Regions from separate parts of the Asanoa sp. NPDC049573 genome, predicted to be linked through region 1. Evidence: predicted binding sites of a transcription regulator. Region 1 holds the regulator's gene; each other region holds the start of a gene.

Evidence for each region. Region 1 encodes HrcA, which represses chaperone genes, less so after heat shock. Its sites were predicted from a motif close to GGTTNGCACNCTCNNNNNGAGNGTGCNAACC; they were not measured.
Region 2: the regulator HrcA is predicted to act here: its motif matches at 2,007-2,037, upstream of groES (co-chaperone GroES).
Region 3: the regulator HrcA is predicted to act here: its motif matches at 2,893-2,923, upstream of groL (chaperonin GroEL).
Region 4: the regulator HrcA is predicted to act here: its motif matches at 2,819-2,849, upstream of AB0J74_RS05410 (FmdB family zinc ribbon protein).

Annotation. Positions count from the first base shown of each region.
Region 1 is NZ_JBFAPI010000005.1:197,622-204,942, forward strand. It holds gene AB0J74_RS13865 (hypothetical protein) at 1-804, opposite strand, end outside; gene AB0J74_RS13870 (enoyl-CoA hydratase family protein) at 857-1,639, opposite strand; gene hemW (radical SAM family heme chaperone HemW) at 1,658-2,866, shown strand; gene AB0J74_RS13880 (DUF4870 domain-containing protein) at 2,902-3,486, opposite strand; gene hrcA (heat-inducible transcriptional repressor HrcA) at 3,649-4,668, shown strand; gene dnaJ (molecular chaperone DnaJ) at 4,735-5,871, shown strand; gene AB0J74_RS13895 (16S rRNA (uracil(1498)-N(3))-methyltransferase) at 5,875-6,618, shown strand; gene AB0J74_RS13900 (glycoside hydrolase family 3 C-terminal domain-containing protein) at 6,787-7,321, opposite strand, start outside.
Region 2 is NZ_JBFAPI010000003.1:307,868-315,188, forward strand. It holds gene AB0J74_RS08435 (ABC transporter permease) at 1-179, shown strand, start outside; gene ybaK (Cys-tRNA(Pro) deacylase) at 268-753, opposite strand; gene AB0J74_RS08445 (methyltransferase domain-containing protein) at 763-1,938, opposite strand; gene groES (co-chaperone GroES) at 2,147-2,461, shown strand; gene groL (chaperonin GroEL) at 2,538-4,175, shown strand; gene AB0J74_RS08460 (molybdopterin-dependent oxidoreductase) at 4,297-5,850, shown strand; gene AB0J74_RS08465 (WhiB family transcriptional regulator) at 5,897-6,307, opposite strand; gene AB0J74_RS08470 (helix-turn-helix transcriptional regulator) at 6,523-7,321, shown strand, end outside.
Region 3 is NZ_JBFAPI010000002.1:564,520-571,840, forward strand. It holds gene AB0J74_RS06280 (GNAT family N-acetyltransferase) at 1-540, shown strand, start outside; gene AB0J74_RS06285 (hypothetical protein) at 553-720, shown strand; gene AB0J74_RS06290 (hypothetical protein) at 785-1,015, shown strand; gene groL (chaperonin GroEL) at 1,080-2,699, opposite strand; gene AB0J74_RS06300 (cold-shock protein) at 3,192-3,395, opposite strand; gene AB0J74_RS06305 (serine hydrolase) at 3,692-4,483, shown strand; gene AB0J74_RS06310 (gamma-glutamylcyclotransferase family protein) at 4,522-4,857, shown strand; gene AB0J74_RS06315 (GNAT family N-acetyltransferase) at 4,854-5,387, shown strand; gene paaN (phenylacetic acid degradation protein PaaN) at 5,673-7,321, opposite strand, start outside.
Region 4 is NZ_JBFAPI010000002.1:395,284-402,604, reverse strand. It holds gene AB0J74_RS05420 (diguanylate cyclase) at 1-1,797, opposite strand, end outside; gene AB0J74_RS05415 (5-formyltetrahydrofolate cyclo-ligase) at 1,909-2,463, shown strand; gene AB0J74_RS05410 (FmdB family zinc ribbon protein) at 2,460-2,783, opposite strand; gene AB0J74_RS05405 (hypothetical protein) at 2,885-3,058, opposite strand; gene AB0J74_RS05400 (translation initiation factor 2) at 3,098-3,412, shown strand; gene AB0J74_RS05395 (DUF2231 domain-containing protein) at 3,409-3,894, opposite strand; gene AB0J74_RS05390 (Fur family transcriptional regulator) at 4,076-4,519, shown strand; gene AB0J74_RS05385 (oxygenase MpaB family protein) at 4,540-5,382, shown strand; gene AB0J74_RS05380 (hypothetical protein) at 5,373-6,215, opposite strand; gene AB0J74_RS05375 (hypothetical protein) at 6,239-6,472, opposite strand; gene AB0J74_RS05370 (glycoside hydrolase family 15 protein) at 6,617-7,321, shown strand, end outside.

The sequences.
Region 1 (7,321 bases):
GGGGGACCACCGACCGCCGTCGGCGGACCATTCCATCCCCGCGAAGCGGACGGTCTTGACGCCGTGGTCGGTGGCGTGGGAGACGAGCCAGTGCGCGTAGCGCCAGCCCGCCGTCGCGTCGGTCGCGGCGACCGCGAAGCCGCCCGCCGCCGGCACGGTTTCGACCTTGCCCCAGTCGAGGGTGAGCACCTTGGCCAGCGACGTCGACGCCGCCGTGCCGCGCATCAGGGGCTCGCCCGGCACCTGGCAGGCCACCGCCGAGGTGGCCCGGCCGAGCAGCGCCGCCGCCAGCACCCCGGCCTCGTCGGCCCACTTCTCGTAGGCCTCCGGGTAGGCCGACCGCTGCACCCGCTGGGCCGCCTCGGTCACCCGCATCTCCTGCCAGCCGCGCACCTTCTTGAGGCTCGCGTAGAACTTGTTGGCCGAGTAGCGCGGGTCGCGGATCTGCTCCGGCGTGCCCCATCCCTGGCTGGGCCGCTGCTGGAACAGGCCGAGCGAGTCACGGTCGCCGCCGGCCAGGTTCTCCAGCTTCGACTCCTGCAATGCCGTCGCCAGGGCGACCACCACGCCGCGTTCCGGGATTTTCCGGCGTACGCCGACCGCCGTGATCGTGGCGGCGTTGGCCATCTGTGCCGCGTCGAGGGTGACCGGTGGGCTGTCGTCGCCGGACCGCACCGTGCAGTCACGGGTCGGCGACGGCAGGCTGATCTTCGGCGTCTTGAAGTCGCGAGAGCTCAGAAAGACAGCGAAAGCCGCGATCAGGAAGATCGCGACAATGCCGACAACAGGCCCACGACCTCGCACCCGCCACCTCCTTGTCGCACAGGTTACGACGGCGGGGCGACCGTGCGGAACGTCATCGGGCCGGGACCCACGAGGGGTCGCGCTTTTCCCGGAACGCGGCCACGCCCTCGCGGCCCTCCTCGGACAGGAAATAGCCGATCGAGCGGGCAGCCAGTTCGGCCGCGTCCTCCCGGACCGAGGGCAGCGAGGCGCGCACCAACAGCTCCTTCGTGCCCGCCAGCGCGTTCGGCGCGCCGCGCACCAGCGCCGCGCAGTAGGAGCGGACCGTCGCGTCCAGCTCCTCGACCCCGACGGCCGCGGTGACCAGGCCGACCTCGACCGCGCGGATGCCGTCGAACACCTCGCCGGTCAGGTAGAGCGCCTGGGCCGCCCGCGGGTGCAGCCGGCTCAGCACGGTGGCCGAGATGACCGCCGGGATCACGCCGAGGCGCACCTCGGTGAACGCGAACGTCGCCTCGGTCGCGCAGATCGCGATGTCGGCCGCGGCGATCAGCCCCAGCCCGCCGGCCCGGGCCGGGCCGCCGACCCGGGCGACGACCGGCTTCGGGCACTCGACCACCGTCGCGAGCACGTCGCCGAGCATTCCGACCGGGACCTTTCCCGAGGCGTACGCCGTCGCGGTCTCTTTCAGGTCGGCACCCGAGCAGAACACCGGGCCGGTGTGCGAGAGCACCACCACCCGCACCGCGGGGTCGGCCGTGGCCGTCGCCAGCGCGGCGGTCAGCTCGGTCATCAGCGGCGTCGACAGCGCGTTGCGGTTGTGCGGGCTGTCCAGCGTGAGGGTGGCCACGCCGCGGTCGGTCTCGACCCGTACGAGAGGATCCCCGGATGTCATGTGGCGCACACTAGTCGCATGCCCGGTCCTCTTCCCGACGGCGAACCGATGCCGTCGGACGGCGCGTTGCCCGCGTCGGCCCTGCGCGCGGTCGGCGCGCGCGGCTTCGGCGTCTACGTGCACGTGCCGTTCTGCGCCAGCCGCTGCGGCTACTGCGACTTCAACACCTACGCACCTGGTGACCTGCCGGGCTGGCGGCCCGAGGGCTACGCCGACACGGTGCTGGCCGAACTCGAACTCGCGGCCCGGACGCTGGGAGCGGCGCCGGCCGTCGACACCGTCTTCGTCGGCGGCGGCACGCCGACCCTGCTGCCCACCGACGACCTGGCCCGGATCCTGGCGGCGATCGACAAGACCTGGGGGCTCGCGGCCGACGTCGAGGTGACCACCGAGGCCAACCCCGAGTCGGTGACACCGGCCAGCCTGCGGGCGCTGCGGTCGGCCGGCTACACCCGGGTCTCGCTGGGCATGCAGTCGGTCGCGCCGGGCGTGTTGCGGGTGCTCGACCGCAGGCACTCGCCGGGCCGGGCGGCGCAGGCCGCGACCGAGGCCCGGGAAGCCGGCTTCGACCACGTCAACCTCGACCTGATCTACGGAACGCCGGGCGAGACGGCCGACGACTTCGCCGCCTCGCTGGCCGCCGCGATCGGTGCCGGCGTCGACCACGTCAGCGCCTACAGCCTGATCGTCGAGGACGGCACCCGGCTGGCCGCCCGGATCCGCCGCGGCGAACTGCCGCAGCCCTCCGACGACGTCGCCGCCGACCGCTACCTGGCCGCCGAGCAGACCCTGACCGCGGCCGGCTTCGGCTGGTACGAGGTGTCGAACTGGGCCACCACCGAGGCCGGGCGGTGCCGGCACAACCTGCTCTACTGGACCGGCGGCGACTGGTGGGGCGTCGGGCCGGGCGCGCACAGCCACGTCGGCGGCGTGCGCTGGTGGAACGTCAAGCACCCCGCCGGGTACGCGCAGCGGCTGGCCGACGGCGTGTCGCCGGGGGCCGGCCGGGAGGTGCTCACCGCCGAGGACCGGCACACGGAAGAGGTCATGCTGCGGACGCGGCTGGCCAGTGGGCTGCCGCTGGACGTGCTCGACCCGGCCGGCCGGGCCGCCGCGGAACGGGCCCGGGCCGACGGGCTGCTGACGATCGCCGGCGACGGACAAGCGGTGTTGACCTTCCGCGGCCGGCTGCTCGCCGACGCCGTGGTGCGCGACCTGCTCGGCTAGCGATCTGAGCCGAGCAGAGCGCGCGACCGCGGGTCTTACTTGATCATGTTGACGCTCATCGGGTAGCGGTAGACCTGACCCTCGTTGGCCTTGACGCCCGCGATGATTCCGAAGATCACCTGGATGACCAGGACGATCACGCTCGGGATGAACAGCAGGCACCAGCTCACGAAGACCAGCACGAACGCGATGATCGACCAGAGCAGTTGGAAGTTGAGCGCCGTGAGGGCGTGTGCCCGCACGGTCGGCGACTGCTGGCCCTTCGCCAGGTAGGCGATCAGCGGGCCGACGAAGCCGAGCACACCGAGGCTGACGAACGCACCGAGGGCGCCGCCGAAGTGCGCGATCAGCGCCCAGGTCTTCTCGTCACTGTTGGCGTAGCCCGACGGGGCGGCGCCGCCGTAGTAGCCGCCCTGCTGGGGCGGGTAGCCACCGCCCTGCGGCGGATAGCCTCCCTGCTGCGGCGGCGGGTAGCCACCCGGCGGCGGGTAGCCACCGGCGGGTGGGTAGGCACCGCCACCGGAAGTGGGCGGCGGGTAGGCGCCGCCACCCGAGGTGGGCGGGGGCGCGGCGTTGGGATCCGGGTAACCCTCACCGGGTGGCCGGGGCGGCTCAGTCATGCCCGACACCGTAGGGGTATCGATCAACGCGCGCCAGATGCGAGTTGTGACTTGTTCTGGACAGCTTGGCCACGGCAAACAGCGATCATCGCTTGGTGGACCGGTGCGTCGTAGACTGGCACTCGCTACAGTCGAGTGCCAGGAGGCTGGAGGGGGTGACGCATGGCTCTCGATGACCGCAAGCTCGACGTGTTGCGAGCGATCGTCGAAGACTACGTGTCAACCCAGGAACCGGTCGGCAGCAAGGCGCTGGTCGAGCGTCACCAGCTGGGCGTTTCCCCGGCGACGGTGCGAAACGACATGGCCGTGCTCGAGGAGGAGGGCTACATCCGGCAGCCGCACACCAGTGCCGGCCGGGTGCCCACCGACCGCGGCTACCGGCTCTTCGTCGACCGGCTCTCGACGGTCAAGCCGCTGAGCCCGGCCGAGCGTCGCGCGATCGAGCGGTTCCTGGTGGGCGCGGTCGACCTCGACGACGTCGTGCACCGCACCGTGCGCCTGCTCGCGCAGCTCACCCGCCAGGTCGCGGTCGTGCAATACCCGAGCCTGGCCCGGTCGTCGGTGCGCCACCTGGAGCTGGTGCCGATCTCCACCACCCGGCTGATGGTGGTCATGATCGCCAACACCGGCCGGGTCGAGCAGCGCCTCGTCGAGCTGCCCGCGCCGCTCGACGAGAGCCAGGTCACCACGCTGCGCCGGCTGACCAACGAGAAGCTCTGCGGTTGCAAGCTCTCCGACACTCCGCCGCTGGTGCAGTCGTTGGTCGAAGAGTCCGCGCCCGAGCTGCGGGCGGCCACCGTCGCGCTCTCCACGGTGTTGCTGGAGACACTGGTGGAGCGGCACGAGGAACGCGTGGCGCTCGCCGGCACAGCCAACCTGACCCGGGGCGGCCTGCTCGACTTCTCGGGTTCGCTGCGTCCGATACTCGAAGCGCTCGAGGAAGAGGTCATCCTGCTCAAGCTGATCGGTGAGGTCGAGCCGATCACCCGGGTCCGGATCGGTGACGAGAACGAGATCGACAACCTGCGGTCGGCCTCGATCGTGAGCACCGGGTACGGGCCAGGGGTTACCGTCGTCGGCGGGCTGGGTGTGCTCGGACCGACCCGGATGGACTACCCCGGCACCATCGCCACCGTGCGCGCCGTGGCACGCTACGTAGGCGAGCTGCTGGCCCAGAACTGACACCCACCCCCCACCTGATCATCGGCGGCCGGCACAAGCGAGACGACTATGAGGACTCAGAACACAGTGGCCAGGGATTACTACGGGATTCTCGGCGTGGCCCGAGATGCCAGCGACGACGAGATCAAGCGCGCCTACCGGAAGCTGGCTCGTCAGTTCCACCCCGACGTCAACCCGGATCCCGCCGCCGCGGAGAAGTTCAAAGAGATCAACGCGGCCTACGAGGTCCTCTCCGACGACCAGAAGCGGCAGATTGTCGACCTGGGCGGCGACCCGCTCGCCCCGGGTGGCGGCGGGCCGGGCGGCGGTCCCGGCGGTGCCGGGCCGTTCGTCGGCTTCCAGGACATCATGGACGCGTTCTTCGGCGCCGCCGGCGCCGGCGCCCGCGGCCCGCGGCCGCGCACCCGGCCGGGCGCCGACGCGATCCTGCGGCTCGAGCTCGACCTGCTGGAGACCGCGTTCGGCGTCGAGGCGCCGATCACCGTCGACACCGCGGTGCTCTGCACCACCTGTGCCGGCGCCGGCACCGCGGCCGGCACCCACCTGGCCACCTGTGAGACCTGTGGCGGCCGTGGCGAGGTCCAGTCGGTCCAGCGCACCTTCCTCGGCCAGGTCGTCTCGTCCCGGCCCTGCACGGTCTGCCAGGGCTACGGCACGGTCATCCCGCACGCCTGCCCGACCTGCGCCGGCGACGGCCGGGTCCGCACCCGCCGCTCGCTGACCGTGAAGATCCCGGCCGGCGTCGAAGACGGCATGCGGATCCGCCTGGCCCAGCAGGGCGAGGTCGGCCCGGGCGGCGGCACCGCCGGTGACCTCTACGTCGAGATCCACGAGCGGCCGCACGACGTCTACTCCCGCAAGGGTGACGACCTGCACTGCCGGGTGACGGTGCCGATGACGGCGGCCGCGCTGGGCACCCGGCTGACGATCAAGACGCTCGACAGCGAGGAGACGGTCGACGTCAAGCCGGGCACGCAGCCCAACTCGACGCTGCGGCTGCGCGCCCGGGGCGTGCCGCACCTGCGCGGCGCCGGGCGTGGCGACCTCTACGTGCACCTCGACGTGCGCACCCCGACCAAGCTGTCGGGCGACCAGGAGAAGGCCCTCCGCGAGTTCTCCCGGTCCCGCGGCGAAGAGGTGGCCGAGCTGACCAAGCAGGGCGGCTTCTTCTCCCGGATGCGCGACGCGTTCAACGGGCACTGACGGTTGAGCCGGCCGCTCTTCCTCGTCGACGCGCTACCCGAGGGCGACGAGTTGCTGCTCGACGGCCCGGAGGGGCGGCACGCGGCCACCGTGCAACGGATCGGCGCGGGCGAGGAGCTGCTGCTCGCCGACGGCCGCGGTGGCACGGCGGCGGCGGTGGTCACCGCCGCCGGCCGCAACGCGCTGACCGTGACGATCCGATCCCGGGCGTACGAGCCGCCGCCCGACCCGCGCCTCGTCGTCGTGCAGGGCATCGCCAAGGGCGACCGGGGCGAGCTGGCCGTGCAGGCGATGACCGAGGTCGGCGTCGACGAGATCGTGCCGTGGGCGGCCGCCCGCTCGGTGGCCCGCTGGCGGGCCGAACGCGGCGGCAAGGCCCGCGACCGCTGGGTGGCGACCGCGCGCGAGGCGGCCAAGCAGTCCCGCCGCGCTTGGTGCCCGGCGGTCGGCGGCGACCCCGACGAGTCGACCACCGCGGTCGCCGGCCGGCTCGGCCGCGCCGCCGCCGCGTTCGTGTTGCACGAGGAGGCCGCGGCGCCGCTGGCCACGGCCACCCTGCCGGCGCGCGGCGACGTGGTGCTGGTGGTCGGGCCGGAGGGTGGGATCGCGCCGGAGGAGATCGCCGCGTTCGAGAAGGCGGGTGCCACCGCGGTGCGGCTCGGGCCGACGGTGCTGCGCACGTCGACGGCCGGCGTGGCCGCGCTGGCGGTGCTCAGCGCCCGGTTGGGGCGCTGGGGCTCCACATAGGAAGCTCACGGGGACATCGACATAAGTGACGGCCGGCGCCCACGGGGGAAGGCGCCGGCCGTCCCATATACGAGACCACATCACCCGGTCTTCAGCAAGTCCGCGTTCCCCGTTCGAGCGAAGTTCGACTGTGCGCCATTTGCCGACCTGGGCAAGATCGACGTTCAGTCACACATCGACCGTCGCCGTCAGTTTCGGATCGTTCACCGCGGCCGACGCCTCGACCCGGTAGCTGCCCGGAACCGTCCGCCAGCCGCCGTCCCAGACCTGGAACGTCCGTTCCGGGAGCGGGATGCGCACGGTCACCGACTCGCCGGGCGCAGCCGACACCCCGGCGAAACCGGCGAGCCAGCGCGCCGGCCGCACCGGGCCGCCCTCGGCGGTGGCGCCCACGTACACCTGGACCACCTCGCGACCGGCCCGGGTGCCGGAGTTGCGGACGGTGACCACGGCGGTGCCGTCGTCGACCGTGAGCGACTCGTAGGACCAGGTCGTGTAGCCCAGGCCGTGGCCGAACGGGAACAGCGGTTCGCGGTCTCGGCCTTCGAGACCGGCAGCGGGCCCTGCCGACCAGCCCCGGTAGCCGATCAGTACGTCTTCGGCGTAGACCAGCGTCCCGTCGGTCGGCGTGGTCGACAGCACCGGCAGGTCTTCCATCGTCCGCGGCCACGTGGTCGGCAGCCGGCCGCCCGGCTCGGCCACC
Region 2 (7,321 bases), on a different contig from region 1:
AGGGCCGGATCGTCGACGCCATCCTGGGTGGCTTCGTGATCGCGATCATCATCAACGGCATGGGCCTGCTCAACCAGCCCTCCAGCGTCGTCTACATGGTGACCGGCCTGGTCCTCCTGGTGGCGGCAAGCGTCGACGCGATCTCGCGGCGCCGCGCCCGGTCCACCGGCCGGGTCTAGCCGGACGCACGACACGGGCCCGGCGGCTGCGGCTGCCGGGCCCGCGCTCGTCGACAAGGGCCCCTTCCTATACGCAAGGCGCCCTTCCTCAGCTGGTGGCGATCGGTGCGACGGCGGCGTCGGTGAGGTGCACGAGGTCGGCCGGCGAGAGTTCGAGTTGGAGGCCGCGTTTGCCGGCCGACACGAAGATGGTCTCGAACGCCAGCGCCGAGTCGTCGAGCACGACCGGCAGCCGCGAGCGCTGCCCGAGCGGCGAGATGCCGCCGGTGACATAGCCGGTCGCGCGTTCGGCCGCCGCGGGCTCGGCCATCATCGCCCGTTTGGCGCCCAGCGTCGCGGCCAGCGCCTTCAGGTCGAGCGACCGGGCCACCGGGACGATGCCGACGCCGAGTTGGCCGTCGACGGTCGCGACCAGCGTCTTGAAAACCCTCGGCGGGTCGATGCGGAGCGCCGCCGCGACCGCCTCGCCGTACGCGGGCGTCTTCGGGTCGACGTCGTAGGGGTGCGTGGTGAACGGGACCTTCTCGCGGGTCAGCACCACGGTTGCGGGCGTTCCCCGGGCTGGCTTGGCCACCCCTTGAGGCTATCGGGCCACCGGTTGGGCCAGGACGGCTACCTGCGCACCGGCCACCCGGGTCAGCAACAGCGAGGTCGAGGCGCTGCCGGACAGCCGCAGGTCGCGGCGGAACCTGGCTGGATCCAGGGCGGAGCCGCGCTTGAGGATCTCGACCGTGCCCACGTCGCGGGCCCGCAGTTCGGCGCGCAACCGCTTGAGCGAGAACGGCAGCACGTCGGTCACCGCGAAACAGCGGCCGAACGTGGTCGGCGCGGCCTCCGAAGCCCACACGTAGGCGATCGTCGGGTCACCCAGCCGGCCGTCGACCGTCGCCGCGAACTCGGCGACCAGCCCGGCCCGGACCACCGCGCCGTCCGGGTCGTAGAGGTAGTCGCCGACCGGGCCGACCGGCGCGGCGACCGTCCCGGAACCGGTCAGCTCGGCCGCGACGCCGGCCCGCAGCACGGTCGCCCGGCGCGGCACCGCCGCCAGCGCGCCGCACCACAGGGTCGCCTCGACCACCTCCCGGTCGACGCTGACCAACTCGGTCTCGGCGCCGACCGGCGCCAGCGCGTGGTCGAACCCGGGTGCGACCTTGACCGCGAGCCGCTCGGTCCGCTCCGCCAGCCCGGCCACGAAGTCCCACGACGGCGAATAGGCCGACGGGTCGAACACCCGGCGGCCACCGGTCGACCGGCGGGCCGGGTCGCAGAACACCGCGTCGAAACCGCCGGTGTCGAAGCCGGTCGCGTCGCCGCGTACCACCCGGAAGCGGTCGGCGACCCCGGCCGCCTCGGCGTTCGCGGCGGCGACCGCCGCGGTGGTCGCGTCGATCTCGACACCGACCACCTCGATACCCGCCCGAGCGGCCGCGATCGCGTCGGCGCCGATGCCGCAGCCGAGGTCGGCCAGGGTGCGCACGCCGGCCGCGACCAGCCGCCGGGCCCGCCGCCCGGCCACCACGGCACGGGTCGCCTGCTCCAGCCCGGCACGGGTGAAGAACATCTCGGCGGCGTCCGGGCCGAACTTGCCGGCCGCCTGGCGGCGCAGGGCCGCCTGGGTGAGCGCGGCGGCGGCCAGTTCGGGCGGGACGCCCGCGGAACGCAGCGCGGCCGCCGCGGCCAGCGGGTCGCCGCCGGCCAGGTCGGTCGCGGCGGTGAGCGCCGCGACACCGGCGGGGGTACGCAGGGCAGGCAGGTCCACGGACCCATTCTTCCGTGGCGGCTCGCTGGCACTCTCCTTGACGGAGTGCTAGTCGCGGCATAACCTGCGATTAGCACTCTCGGTCTGAGGGTGCCAACAACGCCAGGCAGGCCCGGCACCCGCGACGACGGACCCGCCCTGGTGGCATGAGGCAAATTGGCGCCGGCCGGAAAGTCGGCCGGCTACGAACCTGATACCCCAGGAGGGTATGCCCGTGACTACCGCGACCAAGGTTGCGATCAAGCCTCTCGAGGACCGGATTCTCGTCCAGGCCAACGAGGCTGAGACGACCACGGCGTCGGGCATCGTGATCCCCGACACCGCCAAGGAGAAGCCGCAAGAGGGCACCGTCATCGCCGTCGGCCCCGGCCGGGTCGACGACAACGGCAACCGCGTTCCGGTTGACGTCAAGGTCGGCGACACGGTGATCTACTCGAAGTACGGCGGCACCGAGGTCAAGTACGCCGGCGAGGAGTACCTGGTGCTCTCCGCCCGCGACGTCCTCGCGGTCATCGAGAAGTAACTGATCAAGCTGAAGTGCGCGATGCCCCGGACCGGTTCTTCCCGGGCCGGGGCATCGTGTCTGTGAAGGGACTTAAATGGCGAAGATCCTGAGCTTCTCGGACGACGCCCGGCACCTTCTCGAGCACGGCGTCAACGCCCTCGCGGACACGGTCAAGGTCACTCTCGGCCCCCGCGGGCGCAACGTCGTCCTCGACAAGAAGTTCGGCGCTCCGACGATCACCAACGATGGTGTGACCATCGCCAAGGAGATCGAGCTCACCAACCCCTACGAGAACCTGGGTGCCCAGCTCGTCAAGGAGGTGGCGACCAAGACCAACGACGTGGCTGGTGACGGCACCACCACCGCGACGGTCCTGGCCCAGGCAATGGTCCGCGAGGGCCTGCGCAACGTCGCCGCGGGCGCCAGCCCGAGCGACCTCAAGCGCGGCATCGACGCTGCCGCCAACGCCATTTCCGAGGCGCTGCTCGGCAAGGCCGCCGATGTCGACACCAAGGGCTCCATCGCCAACGTCGCCACCATCTCGGCGCAGGACGCCACCATCGGCGAACTGATCTCCGAGGCGATGGAGCGGGTCGGCCGTGACGGTGTCATCACCGTCGAGGAAGGCTCGACCCTGGCGACCGAGCTGGAGATCACCGAGGGCCTGCAGTTCGACAAGGGCTACATCTCCCCGCACTTCGTGACCGACGCGGAGTCGCAGGAGGCCGTCCTCGACGAGCCCTACATCCTGATCACCACGCAGAAGATCTCAGCCGTCGAAGAGCTGCTCCCGCTGCTCGAGAAGGTCGTGCAGGCCGGCAAGCCGCTGCTGCTGATCGCCGAAGACGTCGAGGGCCAGGCCCTCGCGACGCTGGCGGTCAACGCGGTGCGCAAGACGCTGAAGATCGCCGCCGTCAAGGCGCCGGGCTTCGGCGACCGCCGCAAGCAGATGCTGCAGGACATCGCGATCCTGACCGGCGGCGAGGTGATCGCCCCCGAGCTTGGCTACAAGCTCGACCAGGTCGGCCTCGACCAGCTCGGTTCGGCCCGCCGGATCGTCATCGACAAGGACAACACCACCGTCGTCGACGGCGCCGGCAACGCGACCGAGGTCGCCGAGCGCGTCTCGCAGCTCCGCAAGGAGATCGAGGCCTCCGACTCCGACTGGGACAAGGAGAAGCTCGCCGAGCGGCTCGCCAAGCTGTCCGGCGGCATCGCGGTGATCAAGGCCGGCGGCGCCACCGAGGTGGAGCTCAAGGAGCGCAAGCACCGCATCGAAGACGCCATCGCCGCGACCAAGGCCGCGGTCGAAGAGGGCACCGTCCCCGGTGGCGGCGCCGCTCTCGTGCAGGTCGCGTCGGTGCTCGACGGCGACCTGGGCCTGACCGGCGACCAGAAGACCGGTGTCTCGATCGTCCGCAAGGCGCTCAACGAGCCGCTGCGCTGGATCGCCGAGAACGCCGGCCACGACGGCTACGTCGTCGTCGAGAAGGTGCGCGAGCTGGCCTGGGGCAACGGCCTCAACGCGGCCGACGACACCTTCGTCGACCTGGCCAAGGCCGGCATCATCGACCCGGTGAAGGTGACCCGCAACGCGGTCCTCAACGCCGCGTCGATCGCCGGGCTGCTGCTCACCACCGAGAGCCTGGTGGTCGAGAAGCCGGAGAAGGCGCAGCCCGCCGAGGGCGGCAACGGGCACGGCCACGGGCACCAGCACGGCCCGGGCTTCTGAGCCTGAGCCAGCAACGAAAACAAGATCCGCGCGGCCCCCGGGCCGCGCGGATCTTGTCGTTTCATTACGTTCACCGCCTCCCGTTACCGGTTCACGGCCGGCAGGGATCACACTTGCTGCCGTGACGAGGAAGTCGTGGAAGTTCGGCGCGCTCGCCGGGGTCGCGGCCGCCGCCGTCGCCCTCGGTCTCGCCGAGGTGGTCGCCGTCGTGACCGGGTCGCGCAGCGCCCCGCTGGTCGCGGTCGGCGGTGTGGTCGTCGACCACGTGCCAGAGACGCTCAAGCAGTTCGCGATCACCATGTTCGGCGTCCACGACAAGACCGCCCTGCTGGTCGGCACCGCCGTGCTGCTCGTGCTGTTCGCCGCCGTGATCGGGGCGTTGTCGGTGCGCTGGCTCGCGGTCGGCTTCGCCGGCATCGGGCTGTTCGCGGCCGTCGGTGTCGCCGCCGCGCTGACCCGCCCGAACGCCGGCCCCTCGGCGGCCCTGCCCGCGTTGCTCGGCGCGGCCGCGGCCGGCGGCACACTCTGGTTGCTGGTGGTCGGCCCGCTGGCCCCGGCCGAGGTGACCGAACTGGTCGCGCCCTCGGTGCACGAGGAGGAAGAGGCGGTCGAGGGGCGGCGCCGGTTCCTGCGCGGCGGCGCGTTGATCATCCTGGGTGCCGTCGCGGTCGGGTTCGCCGGCCGACTGCTGTCGACCCGGCGCAGCGTCGCGACCGCCAGGGCCGAGGTGAAACTGCCTGCCCCGGCCACGCCCGGGCCCGAGGTGCCGGCCGGTGCCGACCTGCGGCTGCCCGATCTCTCCGCGTACGTGACGCCCAACGACGAGTTCTACCGGATCGACACCGCGCTGGTGGTGCCGCAGGTCGATCCGGCGGGGTGGAAGCTGCGGATCCACGGCCGGGTCCGCAACGAGATCGAGCTGACCTACGCCGACCTGCTGGCCCGGCCGATGATCGAGCGCTACGTCACCCTCGCCTGCGTGTCCAACGAGGTCGGTGGCGACCTGATCGGCAACGCGCGCTGGCTCGGCGTACCCCTGAAACCGCTGCTGGACCAGGCGCAGCCGCTCGACGGCGCGGACCAGGTGGTGGGCCGGTCGGCCGACGGGTGGACCTGCGGCACGCCGACGGCGGTGTTGCGCGACGGCCGCGACGCGATGCTCGCCATCGGCATGAACGGCGCTCCGCTGCCGATCGAACACGGATTTCCCGTACGCGTGGTCGTGCCGGGTCTGTATGGCTATGTCTCGGCGACCAAGTGGGTGGTCGAACTCGAGGTGACCAGCTTCGCCGACTACGACGCCTACTGGGTGCCGCGCGGCTGGTCGCAGGAGGGTCCGATCAAGACCGAGTCCCGGATCGACACACCGCGCGGCCGCACCGCGCTCCGCGCCGGCCCGGTCACCGTGGCCGGCGTGGCCTGGGCACAGCACCGCGGCATCGCCAAGGTCGAGGTGCAGGTCGACAACGAGCCCTGGCAGGAGGCGATGCTCGCCCGCGCCGTCTCCGACGACACCTGGGTCCAGTGGTCGTGGACGTGGGAGGCGACCGGCGGAGATCACGTGCTGCGGGTGCGGGCCACCGACAAGACCGGCGAGACACAGACCTCGCAGCCGGCCGACGTGCTGCCCGACGGCGCGACCGGCTATCACAACGTGGCGGTCACCGTCGGATGAACGGCGGTCCGGGACCCGTCGGGGTCCCGGACCGCAAGAAGGTTGGTCAGCTGGCGCGGCGCTGGAGCGGCGCGGGGGTGGGCCGGACCGCGGCCGGGACCGCTGACTTGTGTGGCCGGCCGAGTCGCGCCTCGAGGCGCTCGACGTCGACCGTGGTCTGCCGGCGATCGGCCAGGTCTTCCCAGCCGGTGGCCAGCAGGCGGAGCCGTTCGGATTCGCTGAAGCCGCCCCAGACGCCATAGGGCTCGCGCACCGAGAGGGCGTGCGCGGCGCACTGCGCGCGCACGGGACAGGTGCCGCATACCGACTTGGCCTTCATCTCGCGCCGGTTGCGGGACGAGCCGCGTTCCCCGTCGGGATGGAAGAACTGGGCACTGTCGCGACCCCGGCACGCGCCTAGCCGCTGCCAATCCCAACGCTCGTCGATGGGCCCGGGCAGCCTGCGTACGTTGGACATCGGCACCCCTCCTTTCGCGCGCGCCTCCGCGCCGTTCTGGACTAGCGGTGTCACTACCCCGAGCGCTGTCCACTCACACGTGCCTGATCGATTCGTTGCGCGCACCTACCACCTCGGCGTGGCGAACTGTCCGGAACTTTCCTGTTCTTTCAGCTGAAACGCCGTAATGATCTCAGTGCTCCGTGGTCCTCTTCTATGAGGAGAGGAGGACCACCGTGCGAACTGTCCTCGTTTGCGTTCGGACATCGCAGGCCGCTCAGAACGTCAATGCGGCCGCGGCCCGGCTCGGAGTAGCCGGCGCCGTGCGAACTGCGGTATCCGAGCCCGAGGTATTGCTCCGTCTAGCCGAGCGTCCCGCCGATGTGGTGCTCGCGGACACAGCTGTGACCAGACCGGACACTGTGGGATTCACCCAGCGGGTGCTGGGTCGGGCCCCGGGCGCGACGATCGTGCTCTTCGGGTCGGAAGACCCGCGGATCGCGGCCGCCGCGGTCAACGCCGGAGCCCGGGCCCTGATCCAGGGCGGTGACCAGGACCTGGTCAGCGTCGTGGCCAAGGCAGTGCTGCTGCTCTGCGTCGCCGGCCGGGTGCCGGCCGCAGTCGGCGGTCTCGCCGGCGCCGCCGCCGGCCGCAACGCCGGGCCGATGCGGATGCAGGCCGGTGTGGGGGCCGGACACCCCCAGATCGGGCTGGCCGAGTCGACGTCGGCTGTCGTCCCGGTGCAGCGCGGCGACGCGGGTCCCGGCATGGACATCCGTGACAACGCCGAGGAAGGGCGTTATTTCGGCGGCCAGGGCGACCCGGTCAACCGCTACGGCGGGCGCGAGGAGCCGGTTGCCCGGCGCGCCGCGCTCACCGAACGGGAACTCCAGGTGCTCCGCGGCATGGCCGACGGGAAGAGCAACGCCGAGATCGGGCGCGAGCTCTTCGTGTCGGAAGACACCGTGAAGACCCACGCCCGGCGGCTGTTCCGGAAACTGGGCGCGCGTGACCGCGCGCACGCCGTGGCCGCGG
Region 3 (7,321 bases), on a different contig from region 1:
TACGCGTGGCCGGGCATCGACGTGCGCTACACGCCGGCCGTGTGCCTGGCGGAGGCGAGCGGGTACGCGCGCGAGTCGGTGGCGTGGAACATGACGGCCGACCTGACGCCCGGCTCGCTGGCGCTGGAGTCGACGGCGCCGGCGGAGGCGCGGCTCGCCGCGGCCGGGGTGGCGGTGCGCCGGGCGGTAACCGCCGACGTGCCCGGGCTCGTGGAGTTCGCGCAGGAGCACTTCGGGCTCGGGTGGGGTGCGGAGATCAGCGAGTCGGCCGGCATCCACTTCGCGGTGCGCGATGGTTCGGTGCTCGGCTTCGCGTGCTGGGGGTCCTCGCGGCCGTCGTATTTCGGGCCGATGGGCACCGCCGCGGCGGCCCGGGGGCTCGGTGTCGGCGGCGTGCTGTTGCGGCGGTGCCTGCAGGAGCAGCACTCCGCCGGTCTTTCCTCGGCGCAGATCGGCTGGGTCGGGCCGGTCCCGTTCTATTCGGCGAACTCCGGGGCACGGATCGAGCGGGTCTTCTTCCTCTACCGCCGGCAACTATGATGCGTATTTAGCGTGTTTGGTACGCATTTCCACTGCACGATGGATGCGCTGTCCCCTGAGGAGGACCATCGGGTCGCGGCCCCGGTGGAGGCGCGCTCGGTCGGCACCGGTGGGCTGCGCCCGGTGGTGCTGATCAGCACGGCCGCCGCGACCAAGGGCCCGGAGCTGGAAGATATGTAGCTCGCGCGGTGCATTGTGTCGCGATTCCCCGGCGGGATGGCATGCCAACCCCTAACGTGCCGGCATGACCCTCGAAGACGAGCCGACCGCGGAGCCCTCCGGTCCCGGCACGTCCGGCGACCGGCCCGCGGCGGACGACCTTCCGAACGACCTCGCCGCCCGACTTCCCGGCGGTTCAGACGGCGACCTCGCTGCCGAGCTTCCGGGTGACCTTGCGGACGATCTTGGTGTTGATCTTCCGGTGCGGTCCCTGACGAGCCGGGCGGACAAGCGCCGGAACCAGCGCCGGCGGTAGGCCGGAGAGCCGAAAGGGCGGCCCGCTCGCGCGGACCGCCCTTTCGTGGTTGTGCTCGATGGACTTAGAAGTCCATGTCACCGCCGCCCGGCGCAGCCGGGGCCTTCTCCTTCTCCGGCTTGTCCGCCACCACAGCCTCGGTGGTGAGGAACAGGGCCGCGATCGACGACGCGTTCTGCAGCGCCGAACGGGTCACCTTGGCCGGGTCGATGATGCCGGCCTTGAGCAGGTCGACGTAGTCACCGGTCGCGGCGTTGAGGCCGTGGTTGGTCTCCAGGTTGCGGACCTTCTCCACGACGACGCCACCCTCGAGGCCGGCGTTGACGGCGATCTGACGCAGCGGGGCGTCGAGCGCGATCTTGACGATCTGCGCACCGGTCGCCTCGTCGCCGACCAGGTCGAGCTTGTCGAAGGCGGTCTTGCCGGCCTGCACCAGCGCGACGCCACCACCGGGGACGATGCCCTCTTCGACGGCGGCCTTCGCGTTGCGGACCGCGTCTTCGATGCGGTGCTTGCGCTCCTTGAGCTCGACCTCGGTGGCCGCGCCGACCTTGATGACCGCAACACCGCCGGCCAGCTTGGCCAGGCGCTCCTGCAGCTTCTCGCGGTCGTAGTCGGAGTCGCTCTTCTCGATCTCGGCACGGATCTGGTTGACCCGACCCTGGATCTGCTCCTGGTCGCCACCACCGTCGACGATGGTGGTCTCGTCCTTGGTCACCACGACCTTGCGAGCGTGGCCCAGCATGTCGAGGCCGACGGCCTCGAGCTTGAGGCCCAGCTCCTCGCTCACGACCTGGCCACCGGTCAGGATCGCGATGTCGGTCAGCATGGCCTTGCGGCGGTCACCGAAGCCCGGGGCCTTGACGGCGACGGACTTGAAGGTGCCACGGACCTTGTTGACGATCAGGGTGGCCAGGGCCTCGCCCTCGACGTCCTCGGCGATGACCAGCAGCGGCTTGCCGCCCTGCATGACCTTCTCGAGGATCGGGAGCAGGTCCTTGACCGACGAGATCTTGCTGTTGACGATCAGGATGTAGGGGTCGTCGAGGACGGCCTCCATACGCTCCGGGTCGGTCCAGAAGTAAGGCGCGATGTAGCCCTTGTCGAAGCGCATGCCCTCGGTGAGCTCGAGCTCGAGGCCGAAGGTGTTGCTCTCCTCGACAGTGATGACGCCTTCCTTGCCGACCTTGTCCATCGCCTCGGCGATGATCTCGCCGACGCTGGTGTCACCGGCGGAGATCGAGGCGGTGGAGGCGATCTGCTCCTTCGTCTCGACGTCCTTGGCGATCTTGGCCAACTCCTCCGCGACGCGCGCGACGGCGGCCTCGATGCCCCGCTTCAGGGCCATCGGGTTCGCGCCGGCGGCGACGTTGCGCAGGCCCTCGCGGACCAGCGCCTGGGCGAGGACGGTCGCCGTCGTCGTGCCGTCACCGGCCACGTCGTCGGTCTTCTTGGCGACCTCCTTGACCAGCTCAGCGCCGATCTTCTCGTAGGGGTCCTCGAGCTCGATCTCCTTGGCGATGCTCACACCATCGTTGGTGATGGTGGGAGCGCCCCACTTCTTCTCGAGCACGACGTTGCGGCCCTTGGGGCCGAGCGTCACCTTTACGGCGTCGGCGAGGGTGTTCATACCCCGCTCGAGGCCGCGGCGCGCCTCCTCGTCGAACGCAATGATCTTGGCCATACGGCGTTGTCCTCCTGGACACTCACGGTCGCCGCAGCCTGGTCGGCCACGGAGAACCGCCTGTTGTACGCACCTTCGGACGTCACTACCTGGCGACAGTGACGTCCGCCGGCCGGGCCGGATAGCCCGCGACGACCGGCCCCATGCCGCGCCCGTCTCTGTAGGGCACCGGCGGTGGCCTCACCGCCCCGACCATTGGCACTCACGGTTGGCGAGTGCCAATGACTTGTTTAGCACTCGGACCAGGCGAGTGCAAGCGAGTCGGCCCCGCGGGCGGGCGCGGCGCGGCCTAGATGATCATGGCGGCGCCGCTCGTACCCGGTGTGGCGTTTTATGACTCGTCAATGGTTGAAAGGCATCGCTGTCCGCAATGCGCAAAGTCGCGAATAGATGGGAAGTGCACTGATGTAAAGACAGAGCAGCGCCGACCCCGTTAGCGGGATCGGCGCTAGGTCGTCGAGGACCCGGGTGGGGTGCCCGGCTTGACTTCGCTCAAGCGATTAGGCGAACCTGCTCCGCCTGCGGGCCCTTCTGACCCTGCGCGATCTCGAACTCGACGCGCTGGCCGTCGTCGAGAGACTTGTAGCCGTCCATCTCGATCGCGGAGAAGTGGACGAACACGTCCTGGCCCCCATCGACCGCGATGAAACCGTAGCCCTTTTCACTGTTGAACCACTTGACGGTGCCCTGTGCCACGGTGCACTTCCTAACCTTTGATGCGCCTGCCGGTCCAAGACCGCCCATTCGCGGGTGTAGGTGAGCCCTCGAACATTGCGGCCGAAATCGTAAGGTACACGAGGAGTGACGACCGCGCACTACCCCAAAATGGACACCCTGAGCGCCCGGACAGACCGCTCGCTCGTTAACCGAACGTGTTGCGAGGCAGACACGGCGCGCAGCCCGGCCGGCACCGGTCCCACCGGCGGAACGCGCTCCCGGTCCTGGCGGCCGTCCTGCTGATCACCGCCGCGGCGGCGGTCGCGGTTTACTACGTGACGCCGAAGCAGCAGGTCACGGTCGCCGCGGCGAAACGACCGTCGCCCGGCGCCGACCGGGCCCGGCCGCACGCGCTGCGGGTCGGGGCGGTCGACGTACCCGTGGACGGGTTTCTGTCCTGGGCCCTTCTCGACCGGCAGAACGGGCGCATCACGGGGTCGCCGAACATGGCCGAACCGAGCGACACGATGTCGATGGTGAAGGCGTGGTTGGCCGCGGATTATTTGCGACTTTCCGCAGAGAAAGGCGAAGAGCCTTCGGGTTTTCGTTTGGGCCAGCTGACCGTCATGATCCGCGACAGCGACAACGCGGCGGCGATCGCGGTCTACGAGTTGGCCGGCGGCCGGGACTCGATCCTGCGCATGATCGAAATATGCGGCCTCACCGACAGCCAGGCGCACGAGAACAACTGGAGCAACACGCTGATCTCGGCCCGCGACACTGTGCGCCTTGCATCATGCATTGCCGACGGGCGCGCGGCGGGCGAACGCTGGACTCCATGGCTTCTATCGGAGATGCGCGGCGTACGCGGAACCGGCGATTTCGGTGTCCGCCGCGCCTTACCGGAACCGGCCGCGTCGGAAGTAGCGATCAAGAACGGCTGGCTGCTTCGCGACGAGGACGGCCTTTGGCACATGGCATGCCTGGCGGTCTCCGATCAGTGGGCGATCGGCGTGCTGGTGCGTTATCCGGGCAGCCTGGGCTTCGACTACGGCGCCGCCACCTGCCAGACGGTCGGCGCCCAGTTGCTGGCCCCCTCGACCCGCCTGGCGTCGCCGTCCCCCTGACGCCGCGGTCGGCTCGGCGGCCCGGCAGGATCGCACCCATGCCCCTGCTCTTCTCCTACGGCACCCTGCGCGACCCGGCGGTCCAGCGCGCCAACTTCGGCCGGGAACTGCACGGCCGCGAGGACGCGCTGCCCGGCTACCGGATGACCCTGCTGGAGATCACCGACGCCGCGGTGGTCGCGCTGAGCGGCACCGCACAGCACCCCGTGGTCGCACCGACCGGCAACCCGGTCGACGAGGTCGCCGGCATGGTTTTCGACATCACGGACGCGGAGTTGGTCGCCGCCGACGGCTACGAGGTCGACGACTACCGCCGCGAGTTGCTGCCGTTGGTGTCGGGCGCCCAGGCCTGGGTCTACGTGAGCGCCAGATGACCGCGGCCTTGGACTCCCGCCGCCTGCCCGCGTCCGTCGAGGTCCGCCGGGTCCGCCCGGCCGACGCGGCCCGCACCCGCGCGCTGCGCCTGGAGATGCTCGCCGACTCCCCGCTGGCGTTCCTGGAGACCCTGGCCCAGGCCGCGGCCCGCCCGCACGCCGAGTACGCGGCCCGCATCGCCGAGAACTCCACCGGCGACCGGGTGGCCCAGTTCATCGCCGTCGTCGACGACAGGGTGGTCGCACACGCCGGCGGCACCGCGATCGCCGACGAGCCCGGCGTAACGGTGATCTTCGCGGTGTACGTCACGCCGGCCTGGCGCGGCAAGGGCCTGATCTCGGCGTTGACGGCGGCGGTGAGCGCCTGGTCGCGCGCGGCCGGCCGCCCGGACCTGATGCTGGAGGTCGTGGTCGGCAACGACCGGGCGGTCCGCGCCTATGAGCGGGTCGGCTTCGTCGACACCGGCGTACGCCTTCCCCACCCCACCACCGCCGCCATGACCGAACTGCAGATGCGCCGCCGGGCCTGACCGGGCCTTCCGGCAGGTGAGTGCGGACGCCCCGCACGCCGCATGGCCATGGCTCACATGAGGAATGCGACGCGCGCGTCCGACCTCGTGTCGGCGGCCTGACAACACCGGGTCGGCACGGGGCTCCGCGAGCCGTACATGTTTTCGCGTGTAGCCACATGCGAAAACATGTACGCCGCGAACAGACATACCGGCGCGGCGGGACACGCCCGATGAGGCAGCCGGGCGCGCGGACCGGCCGGGCGTCGTGTTGGACGCCCGGCCCGGGGGCGGGTCGCCTGAAGGTCAGGCCGTGTGGCGGCGGGACTGGACGATGCGGAAGCGGTTGCTGACGTAGGCACCGTCGGTCAGCGCGGCGTTTGCCGCCGGGTTCGCGCCTGTCGCGTGGAAGTCGGAGAACGCGGCCGACTGGTTGACGAACACGCCGCCGGTCAGGTTGCAGCTCAGATGCACGCCCGCGTCCAGTGACGCCGACTCGACCGCCGAGAGGACGGCCTCGTCCGTGGAGTAGACCGCGGCCGTCAGGGCGCCCTTGGACAGGACCGTTGAGCGGAAGATGTCGATGCTCGCCTCGGTCGAGTCGGTCGCGATGACGAACGTGATCGGGCCGAACCATTCGCGACCATAAGTCTGCGCGTCGGCGGCGGTCAGGGCGACCACCGTCGGGGTGCGGACCACGGCCTCGGCGAACGCCGGGTGGGTAACCGGCGCCGACGGGAGTACGGCGGTGCCCACGGTCGCTGCCTCGGCCAGTCGGGTCAGGACGCCCTCGTTGACGATCGCGCCGGTCAGTTCGACGGCGCGGGCCGGGTCGCCCGTCAGCTTCGCGACCACCGCGGCGATCGAGTGGGCCACCTCGTCGAAGGTCTTGTGGCCCTGGTCGGTCTCGATGCCGGCGGCCGGGACCAGGATGTTCTGCGGTGTGGTGCACATCTGGCCGCTGTAGAGGGTGAGCGAGAAGCCGATGTTGCGGCACATGCCGGCGAAGTCGTCGGTCGAGTCGACCACGATCGTGTTGACGCCGGCCTTCTCGGTGTAGACCGACGCCTGGCGGGCGTTGGCCTCCAGCCAGTCGCCGAACTCCGTCGAGCCGGTGAAGTCGATGATGCGCACGGCCGGGTCGAGCGCCAGGGTCTTGGCCAGGCCTTCGCCGGGTGCTTCGGCGGCGAGCTGGACCAGGTTGGGGTCGAAGCCGGCCTCTTCGAGCGCGGCCCGGGCGTAGCGCACGGTGATCGCCAGTGGCAGCACGGCGCCGGGGTGTGGCTTGACGATGACCGGGTTGCCCGTGGCCAGGCTGGCGAACAGGCCCGGGTAGGAGTTCCAGGTCGGGAACGTGTTGCAGCCGATGACCAGCGCGACGCCGCGCGGGACGACGTGGAAGGTTTTGGTCATCCGCAGCGGGTCGCCCTTGCCGGCCGGCTTTTCCCAGCCCGCGGTGGCCGGGTGACGGGTCATCTCGGCGTAGGAGTAGGCGAGCGCCTCCAGCGCGCGGTCGAGGGCGTGTGCGCCGCCGGCCTGGAAGGCCATCACGAAGGCCTGGCCGCTGGTGAACTGCACCGCGTTGGCCAGCTCGAAGATGTGCGCGTGCAGGCGGGCGAGGATCTCGAGGCAGACGCCGACGCGGGTCTGCGGGCCGGCGTCGCGCCACGCGGGCAGCGCCGCCGTCGCGGCCTCGATCAGGGTCGACGGCTCGACGTGTGGGTAGGACACGTCGAGCGGCACGCCGAAGGGACTGCGCTCGGTGGCCACCCAGTCGGTGATGCCCGGCTGGTCGAGCGGGAACTTGGCGTCGAGGTAGCCGCGGAACGCGACCTCACCCTCGGCGGCCGCGGTCTCGCCGTAGACACGCGGGCTGGGCGACTCGGGGTAGGCCGACCAGTAGGCGCGCTCTTTGATCGCGGTCGCGGCGCGCTCGAGCGTCTCGGCGTGGTTGG
Region 4 (7,321 bases), on a different contig from region 1:
GAGCCGCTGTGCGACGGTCGCGGCACCGTCGGCGTCGGTCTCCGGCAACAGCACCACGAACTCCTCGCCACCCTGCCGGAACGCCAGGTCGACCTCGCGCACCACGCCGCGGATCCGGCCGGCGAACTCGAACAGCACCGTGTCGCCGGCCGCGTGCCCGTAGGTGTCGTTGACCTCTTTGAACCGGTCGAGGTCGAGGGCGAGCACGGCCAGCATCCGGCCGAACCGGCTGGCCCGCTCCACCTCACGCCGGATCGACTCGCGCAGGTAGCGGTAGTTCCACAGCCCGGTCAACGGGTCGGTCAACGACAGCCGCTGCGCCTCCTGGTGCACGCGTACGTTGTCGACGGCGACCGCGGCCTGCCCGGCGAACGTGCGCAGCGTGATGAGGTCGGCGTCGTCGAACTCGTCGCTGCCCAGCCGGTCGTAGAGGGCCAGCACGCCGGACGCGGTCGGCGGCTCGGGCGGCTGCACGCCGGGCACCGGCACCGCCTCGGCGACCGGGCCGGCGACGTTGAACGGCACAGCGACATAGGTGCGGCAGCGGGGCTCGAACGGCGACAGCGGCGGCCCGTCGCGGTCGACCCGGCCGCGGAGCGGTACCCCGGTCGCGGCCACCCAGCCGAGCAGCCCCTCGCCGACCGGCACCCGCCGGCCGGCGACATCGACCGCCAGCCCGCACTCGCCGACCAGCGTGCCGGTCGCCGGATCGAGCAACAGCACCACTCCGCCGCTGGCGCCGGTCGCGGCCCGCGCCGTCTCCAGGATCACCTGGAGGATCCGCTGCAGGTCGTGCGTGCTGGACAGGGTGTCGCCGAGCACCGCCAGGTTGCCGCGGAGTTGGTCCCGGCTGGTCGTCAGGGCCCGCACGTAGGCCTGTGTCTCCCGGGTCATCCGGTTGAACGCGACCGCCAACCGGCCGACCTCGTCGCGCCCGCGCACCGGCACCCGCGCGGCCAGGTCGCCGCCGGCCGCCCGGTCGGCCGCGCCGGCGAGTTCGGCCAGCGGCCGGGTCGTCGTGCGGGCCAGCCACCAGGCGGCGCCGACCGCGAACAGGCCGGCCAGCACCACGGCCGCGACCAGCAACGCGTAGAGGCCCTGCGGCTCGCCGGCGGGCACGGAGAGCACCAGCGGCAGCGGCTGGCCGGGCGCGGGGCCGACCCGGCGGACGAACCGGCCGCCGGCGGTCTCGGCCACGGCGTCACCGCGTACCGAGGCGGCGGCGGCGACCACGTCGGCGAGCGCGGCCGGCGACTCGGTGCTGTGCACCGCGGACCCACCCTGCAGCAGGGTCACGGCCGTGCCGGTGGCCCCGCCGAGCCGGCCGATCGTGGTGGCGTCCAGGTCGTGGGTCGCCCAGATGACGCCGAGCCGCGCGCCGGTCGCGTCGCGCGTCTCGATCCCGACGGCCAGGCCCAGGAACGGGCCGGCGGACGAGGCGGGTCGGGAGCAGTCGGCCCACGGGCGCGCGGGGGAGCCCGGCGTGCGCAGCACCGGTATGCCGTCGGCGCCCTCGACCACCACCCCGGAGGCGAGCCCGCGGGCCACCACCTGGCTGGCGATGTCGGTCCGCCGGGCCGGGTCGGCGGTCACCGCGACCGCGTCGGCGGCGGCCTGCAGTTGGAGGCAGAGCGAGCTGACCGACGTGCGCACCGAGGTGGCCGCGACACCCAGCCGGTCCACCGCGCGGTCGCGGCCGACGGCGGTCACGGTGCCGCCGACGAAGAGCGCGCCGAGCAGCACCGGTCCCAGCACGACGGCCAGGAACGCGGCGGTCAGCCGCCCGCGCAACGTCACGACTCCCCCTTCGGCCTGCCAGACTCGGCTTGGCCCCCAGGGGTCTAACCGGGTGAGGGTCGGGAGTGTTGCGTGCCGGATTTATCGCATCGTGGGGTGACTAAGGCTGACATGCGGGCGGAACTGCTCGCCCGCCGCCGCGCCCTGCCCGGCGAAGCGCTCGTCGCCGCCGCCGCCCGGGTGACCGCCGCGGTCGCCGACCTGGTCCGCGCGAGCGCACCGCGGCTGGTCTGCGGCTACGTGCCGATGGCAGGCGAGCCGGGCGGCGCCGACCTGCCGGACGTCTTGCGGGACGCGTTGACCGAAGAAGCGGAGTTGTTGCTACCGGTGTTGCGCCCGGACAACGACCTCGACTGGGCCGCGTACGCGGGAATGTTCGTCCCGGCCCGGCGCGGCCTCCGGGAGCCACCCGGGGAGCGCCTCGGGCGGTCGGCGATCGCGACCGCCGACCTGATCGTGACCCCGGCGGTGGCGGTCGACCGGCGCGGGTTGCGACTCGGGCGCGGTGGTGGCTCGTATGACCGGGCGCTGGCCCGGGTGCCGGGCGGCGTGCCGATCGTGGCGCTGCTGCACGACGGAGAGGTGGTCGACCAGGTGCCGGACGCGGCACACGACCAGCGGGTGACCGGGGTGATCACCCCGGCCGGCGGGCTGGCCTGGCTCTAGCTGGCCGAGGAGGAGGGCGTGCTGCTCGCGGCCTTGGCCGGCTCGGACTTCGGCTTCGACTCGGTCTTGGTCTCGGTCTTCGACTCCGACTTGCTGTCGGACTTGGACTCGGACTTGACCTTGGTGTCGCCGCCGTTGGCGCCGTTGCGCGAGTCGGTGCGGTAGAAGCCGGACCCCTTGAACACGATGCCGACCGAGTTGAAGACCTTACGCAGGCGACCCTCGCACTCGGGGCAGACGCTCAGCGGCGCGTCGGCGAACGACTGGACGGCCTCGAGCTGGTGTCCGCACTCGGTGCAGGCGTACTGGTAGGTCGGCACGGCTTCCTCCGGATCTGGCGCGGTGGGTGCGGTGGGGCTGGCACTCAGCCTATCCGAGTGCTAATAGTGCGGCACGGAGCGGCGTTCGTCCAGCTACAACGTCAACTCCAGTGGGGCGGGACGTCTTCCCACAGCCGCGCGTCGTTGCTGTCTGACTGCTCACCCCAGCCGCGGTCGGTGTCGTCGGCCGTCTGGTCGGGCAGCAGGAACTCGTCGCCGGTGAGGTCGACGGGACGCTCGTCGTCGGGTGTTACTGGCGGTTCCACGCGGTTCACGCAGGCAGCCTACCCGCGCGTTCGGTAGCGTCGGTGGCCGTGACGTACGACGACCAGAACGCTGACCTTTGGCGGCGCCCCGACGCCGGCGCCGAGCCCGGGCAGACAACACCGCCTGGTCGCGTACCCCCGGCCGGTTATGCGGGCCCGCCACCGACGGACCCGCCGCCGGCCGGGTGGCGGCCGCCCACCTATGTGCAGCCGCCGCCGCCTCGCCAACTCGCCCCGCAGGACTTCGACAAGGTCGAGGCCCAGGAGAAGGAGGCCCGGACGCTGACCTACGGCGTCGCGCTGGTCGCGGCCGCCGTGATGGTCGTCCTCAGTTGCCTGCTCTGCTCACGAGTGCTGTTCTAGGGGACCGCGCCTTCCCAGACCGCGTGCGCACCGCTGTCGCCGGTGAGGAAGACGTAGATGGCGGTCGCCACGGCGAGCGCGATGATCACGATGCTGAACGCCAGGTTGGTCCAGACCGGAACGTGGGGGACCCGCCGGCTGCCGCTGGTGATGAAGAGCATGACGAGCGTCACGACGCCGAGGGCGAGGGTGAACCACCAGGTGCGGTCGCCGTAGCTCTGGTGCTGGTTGACCTTGTCGAGAATCTCGGCGGAGAAGCCGGCGGCGACGAGCCGGTCGCGCAGGTCCTCGCCGGACTCCATCGCGAACCAGGCCGCGAGCGGTGCGATCACCGCGAGGGCGAGCGTGGCCCAGCCGATTTGGCCGCGGACCTTGGGAACCAGCGCGTAGACCACCGCGGCGAGACAGAGCAATGGGATGAAGACCACGGCCGCGTGGATGATCAGGGGGTGGGCCGGTATGCCCAGGATCTGGTTCAGCACGCGGGCCTCCTATTTCAATATCTTGGACAGCGTACGGCCGGTCCCCGTCGCTGAAGAGTCCTTACGACGGGGACACGTGGGGTGGGCGGGGTTCGGTTCACCGCGTCGCCAAATCGTCGCTGTCGTGCGGATGAACTGGTCCTATCTTGAACGTTTCCAGGCTGCGTGCTTCCATTGCGCCATGTCCGAGACGGCGGGGGAGCGGGAAGCGGTGCTGCTGCGATCCCGCGGCATGCGGGTCACCCGCCCGCGGATCGCCGTGCTCGAGGTCCTGGCCGGCGGCGGCCACCTCGAGGTCGACGAGATCGCGACGGCGGTCCGCGCGCGGCTCGACTCGGTCTCCACGCAAGCGGTCTACGACGTGCTCGGCGCGCTGTCCCGAGCCGGCCTGGCCCGGCGGATCGAGCCGGCCGGCAGCCCCGCCCGGTTCGAGGCCCGGGCCGGCGACAACCACCACCACGTGGTCTGCCGGGCCTGCGGCGCGATCGCCGACGTCGACTGCGCGACCGGTTCGGCGCCCTGCCTCGACCCGGTCGGCGCCGGCGGGTTCGTGGTCGACGAGGCGGAAGTGACCTTCTGGGGCCTCTGCCCGGCGTGCCAGGAGCGCAAAGCCACCGACGACTGAGGCGTGGCAGGCTAGATCCCATGACGGATCTGGGGCTTTTCGGACCGGGCACGGTGACCTGGCGGGTGCATGCCGAGCCGATCCTGTTCGTCGGCGGTCTCCGTTCCCTGTACCTGCAGGCCCTGCACCCCAGGGCGATGGCCGGGGTGGCGCAGAACTCGCACTACAAGGACGACCCGTGGGGCCGGCTGGTCCGCACGTCGATCTACGTCGCCACCGCGGTCTACGGCACGACCGAGGAGGCGGTGGAGGCCGGCCGCCGGCTGCGCGGCATCCACGCCCGGATGCGCGCTCGTGACCCGTTCACCGGGGAGGAGTTCCGGATCGACGAACCGGAGTTGCTGCGCTGGGTGCACGTGACCGAGGTCGAGTCGTTCATCACGACGGCCAAGCGGTCCGGGGTGCCGCTGACCGACGCCGAGGTCGACACCTATTACTGGGAGCAGCGCCGGGTGGCCGCACTCGCCGGGCTCGACCCGTCGACCGTTCCGGCGTCGGCGGCCGAGGTCGCCGACTACTACGAGTCGATGCGCCCGGTTCTGAAGGTCACGAAGGACTCGGCCGAGGCGCTGGTGTTCCTGACCGCGCCGCCGGTGCCGTGGAAGCTCAACCCCGCGCTGCGGCTGGGCCTGGAGTTGGGCGGGCCGCGGCTGGCCTACCTCGGGATCGCCTCGACCGCGCTCGGTCTGCTCCCCGGCTGGGCGCGGCGGCTCTACGGCGGGCTCGGCCTGCCGATCGAGGGCTTCACCGCGGGCCTGTCGGTGCGCGCGATCCGATCGGCGCTGGCGGCGCTGCCCAGTCGCTACACGCAGGGGCCGATCTACCAGGGCGCGATGGCCCGGGCCGCGGCGGCTCAGGTGTAGCTGGCCGCCAGCGCGGTCAACTCCGGGTCGTCACGGCCGGCGATCACCCGCACCGTGCCGGCGACGATGTCGGCGACCTGCACTCTCGGGTCGTCGGCGGAGTCGACCAGGGTCAGCCCGGCCAGGTCGGGTGCGGCGGCCTGGAGCCAGGCCACCCGGGTCGGGGTGAGCGTGCTCTGGAAGTCGTGCACGATCCGCACCGGGCCCCAGTGGGCGACCGCGTGCACGATCGCGGGTGCCAGCAGGTCGACCGGCGCGAACGCGGGCGGGTCGGCGCGCACCCGGTCGCGGAACTCGTCGGCCCGGGCCCGGGCCTTGCCGAGCAGGGCCAGCGTCTCGTCGGCGGCCGCCGGGACACCGGTGCGGCGCAGGTCGTCGATCGACCAGAAGAGCGCGTCGGCCGCGGTCGGGTCCAGCGGTTCGCGCGTGCGCATCAGGGCGTTGGCCGAGACCAGGAAACGGCGCCAGCGCGGCTCGTCGGTGACCGGCAGCGTCGCCGCCCGCCCGGGCGCGTCGATCAGCAGGGCGAGCAGGGTCTGCACGAGGAAGCCCGGCTTGTCGACGAGCTGGACGTGGGCGTGGCCGTGCACCGGGCCACCGTCGCCGAGCAGCCAGACCAGGACCTTTCGGTGTTTCTCGCGCAGCAGGTGGTTGGCCTTGTATTCGGTGGCCGGCGAGCGGATCCGGGCCCGCAACTCGGCCATGCAGTCGGCGGCCGCCGCCCACGACAGGTGCACGCTGCCGTGGGCGAACACGGTGGTCGGCGAGCTGACGAGCTGTTGGCCCTCATAGCCGGACTCGTCGCAGGCGATCTCCCGGATCTGCGCCGCCATCCGGCAACCATCCCACGGCCGGGTCAGCCCGGCACAGCCGATTTCCGCCTCCGCCGGGCCGCGAGCGCGATGAAGATGACCAATGCCAGCAGGCCGGGCCCACAGTGGACGGCCAGCGCGCCGGCCAGGCTCGGCCCGCCCCAGTCCTTGTCATAGGTGGACGGGTCGTTGAAGTCGATCACGAACGGCTCGATGACGGCCCGGACGATGAGGAACGCCCCGAAGACGATCCCGATGACCGCGAGTAGCTTCTTCATGCTCTTCAGCCTTACGTCCGCCGTCCCTGCCGCCCATCCGGCTGGCTCCCCTTCGCTGGTGCGGCCAACCGCACCCGCCATGTTCGGCCGACGGATTAATGGGTATCACCGCCTGGTCCGACGCGACGAGGAGGCGGTGCGGCGATGATTCGGTTCGAACGCATGATGACGGCGACCGTCGCGGGCCTCGCGCTGGTCGTCGGCCCGGCGGTGCCGGCTCTGGCCGCCGATCCGGCGGCGCCCGGTGGTCCGGGCGTCGACGAGCAGTTCCTGCCGGCCGACAAGTCCGGCTTCGCCACCTCGACCACGACGGCCAGCACGGTGTGGCTGACCGTGCAGAAGGAGGGTGGCCTGGGCGAGATCTACTATCCCGACCTCAGTACGCCCAGCGCGCGGACGCTCGACTTCGTGGTCGCCGACCGGCACGGCCACGCCACCCGGGCCGCCGATGCCAAGGTGCGCACGATCCAGACCGACCCGCGCAGCCTCTCCTATCGCCAGGTGTTCGTTGACCGGCGCGGCGGGTGGTCGCTGACCGCCGATTACACGACCGACCCGGCTCGGGCCGGCGTGCTCGTCGACGTGCGGTTCACGGCCTCCAGGCCCGGCTCCTACGAGCTCTACGCCGTCTACGACCCGGCGCTGTCGAACAGCCGCGGCGACGACACGGGCCGCACCGCCGGCCGGACCCTGGTCGCGAGCGACGGCACCAGCGCGAGCGCGTTCGCGGCCCGACCGGCCTTCACCGCGACCTCCAACGGGTTCCGCGGCTCCAGCGACGGCTGGACCGACCTGCTCGCCGACGGCCGGCTCGATGGCCGCTACGCCTCGGCCGGCGCCGGCAACCTG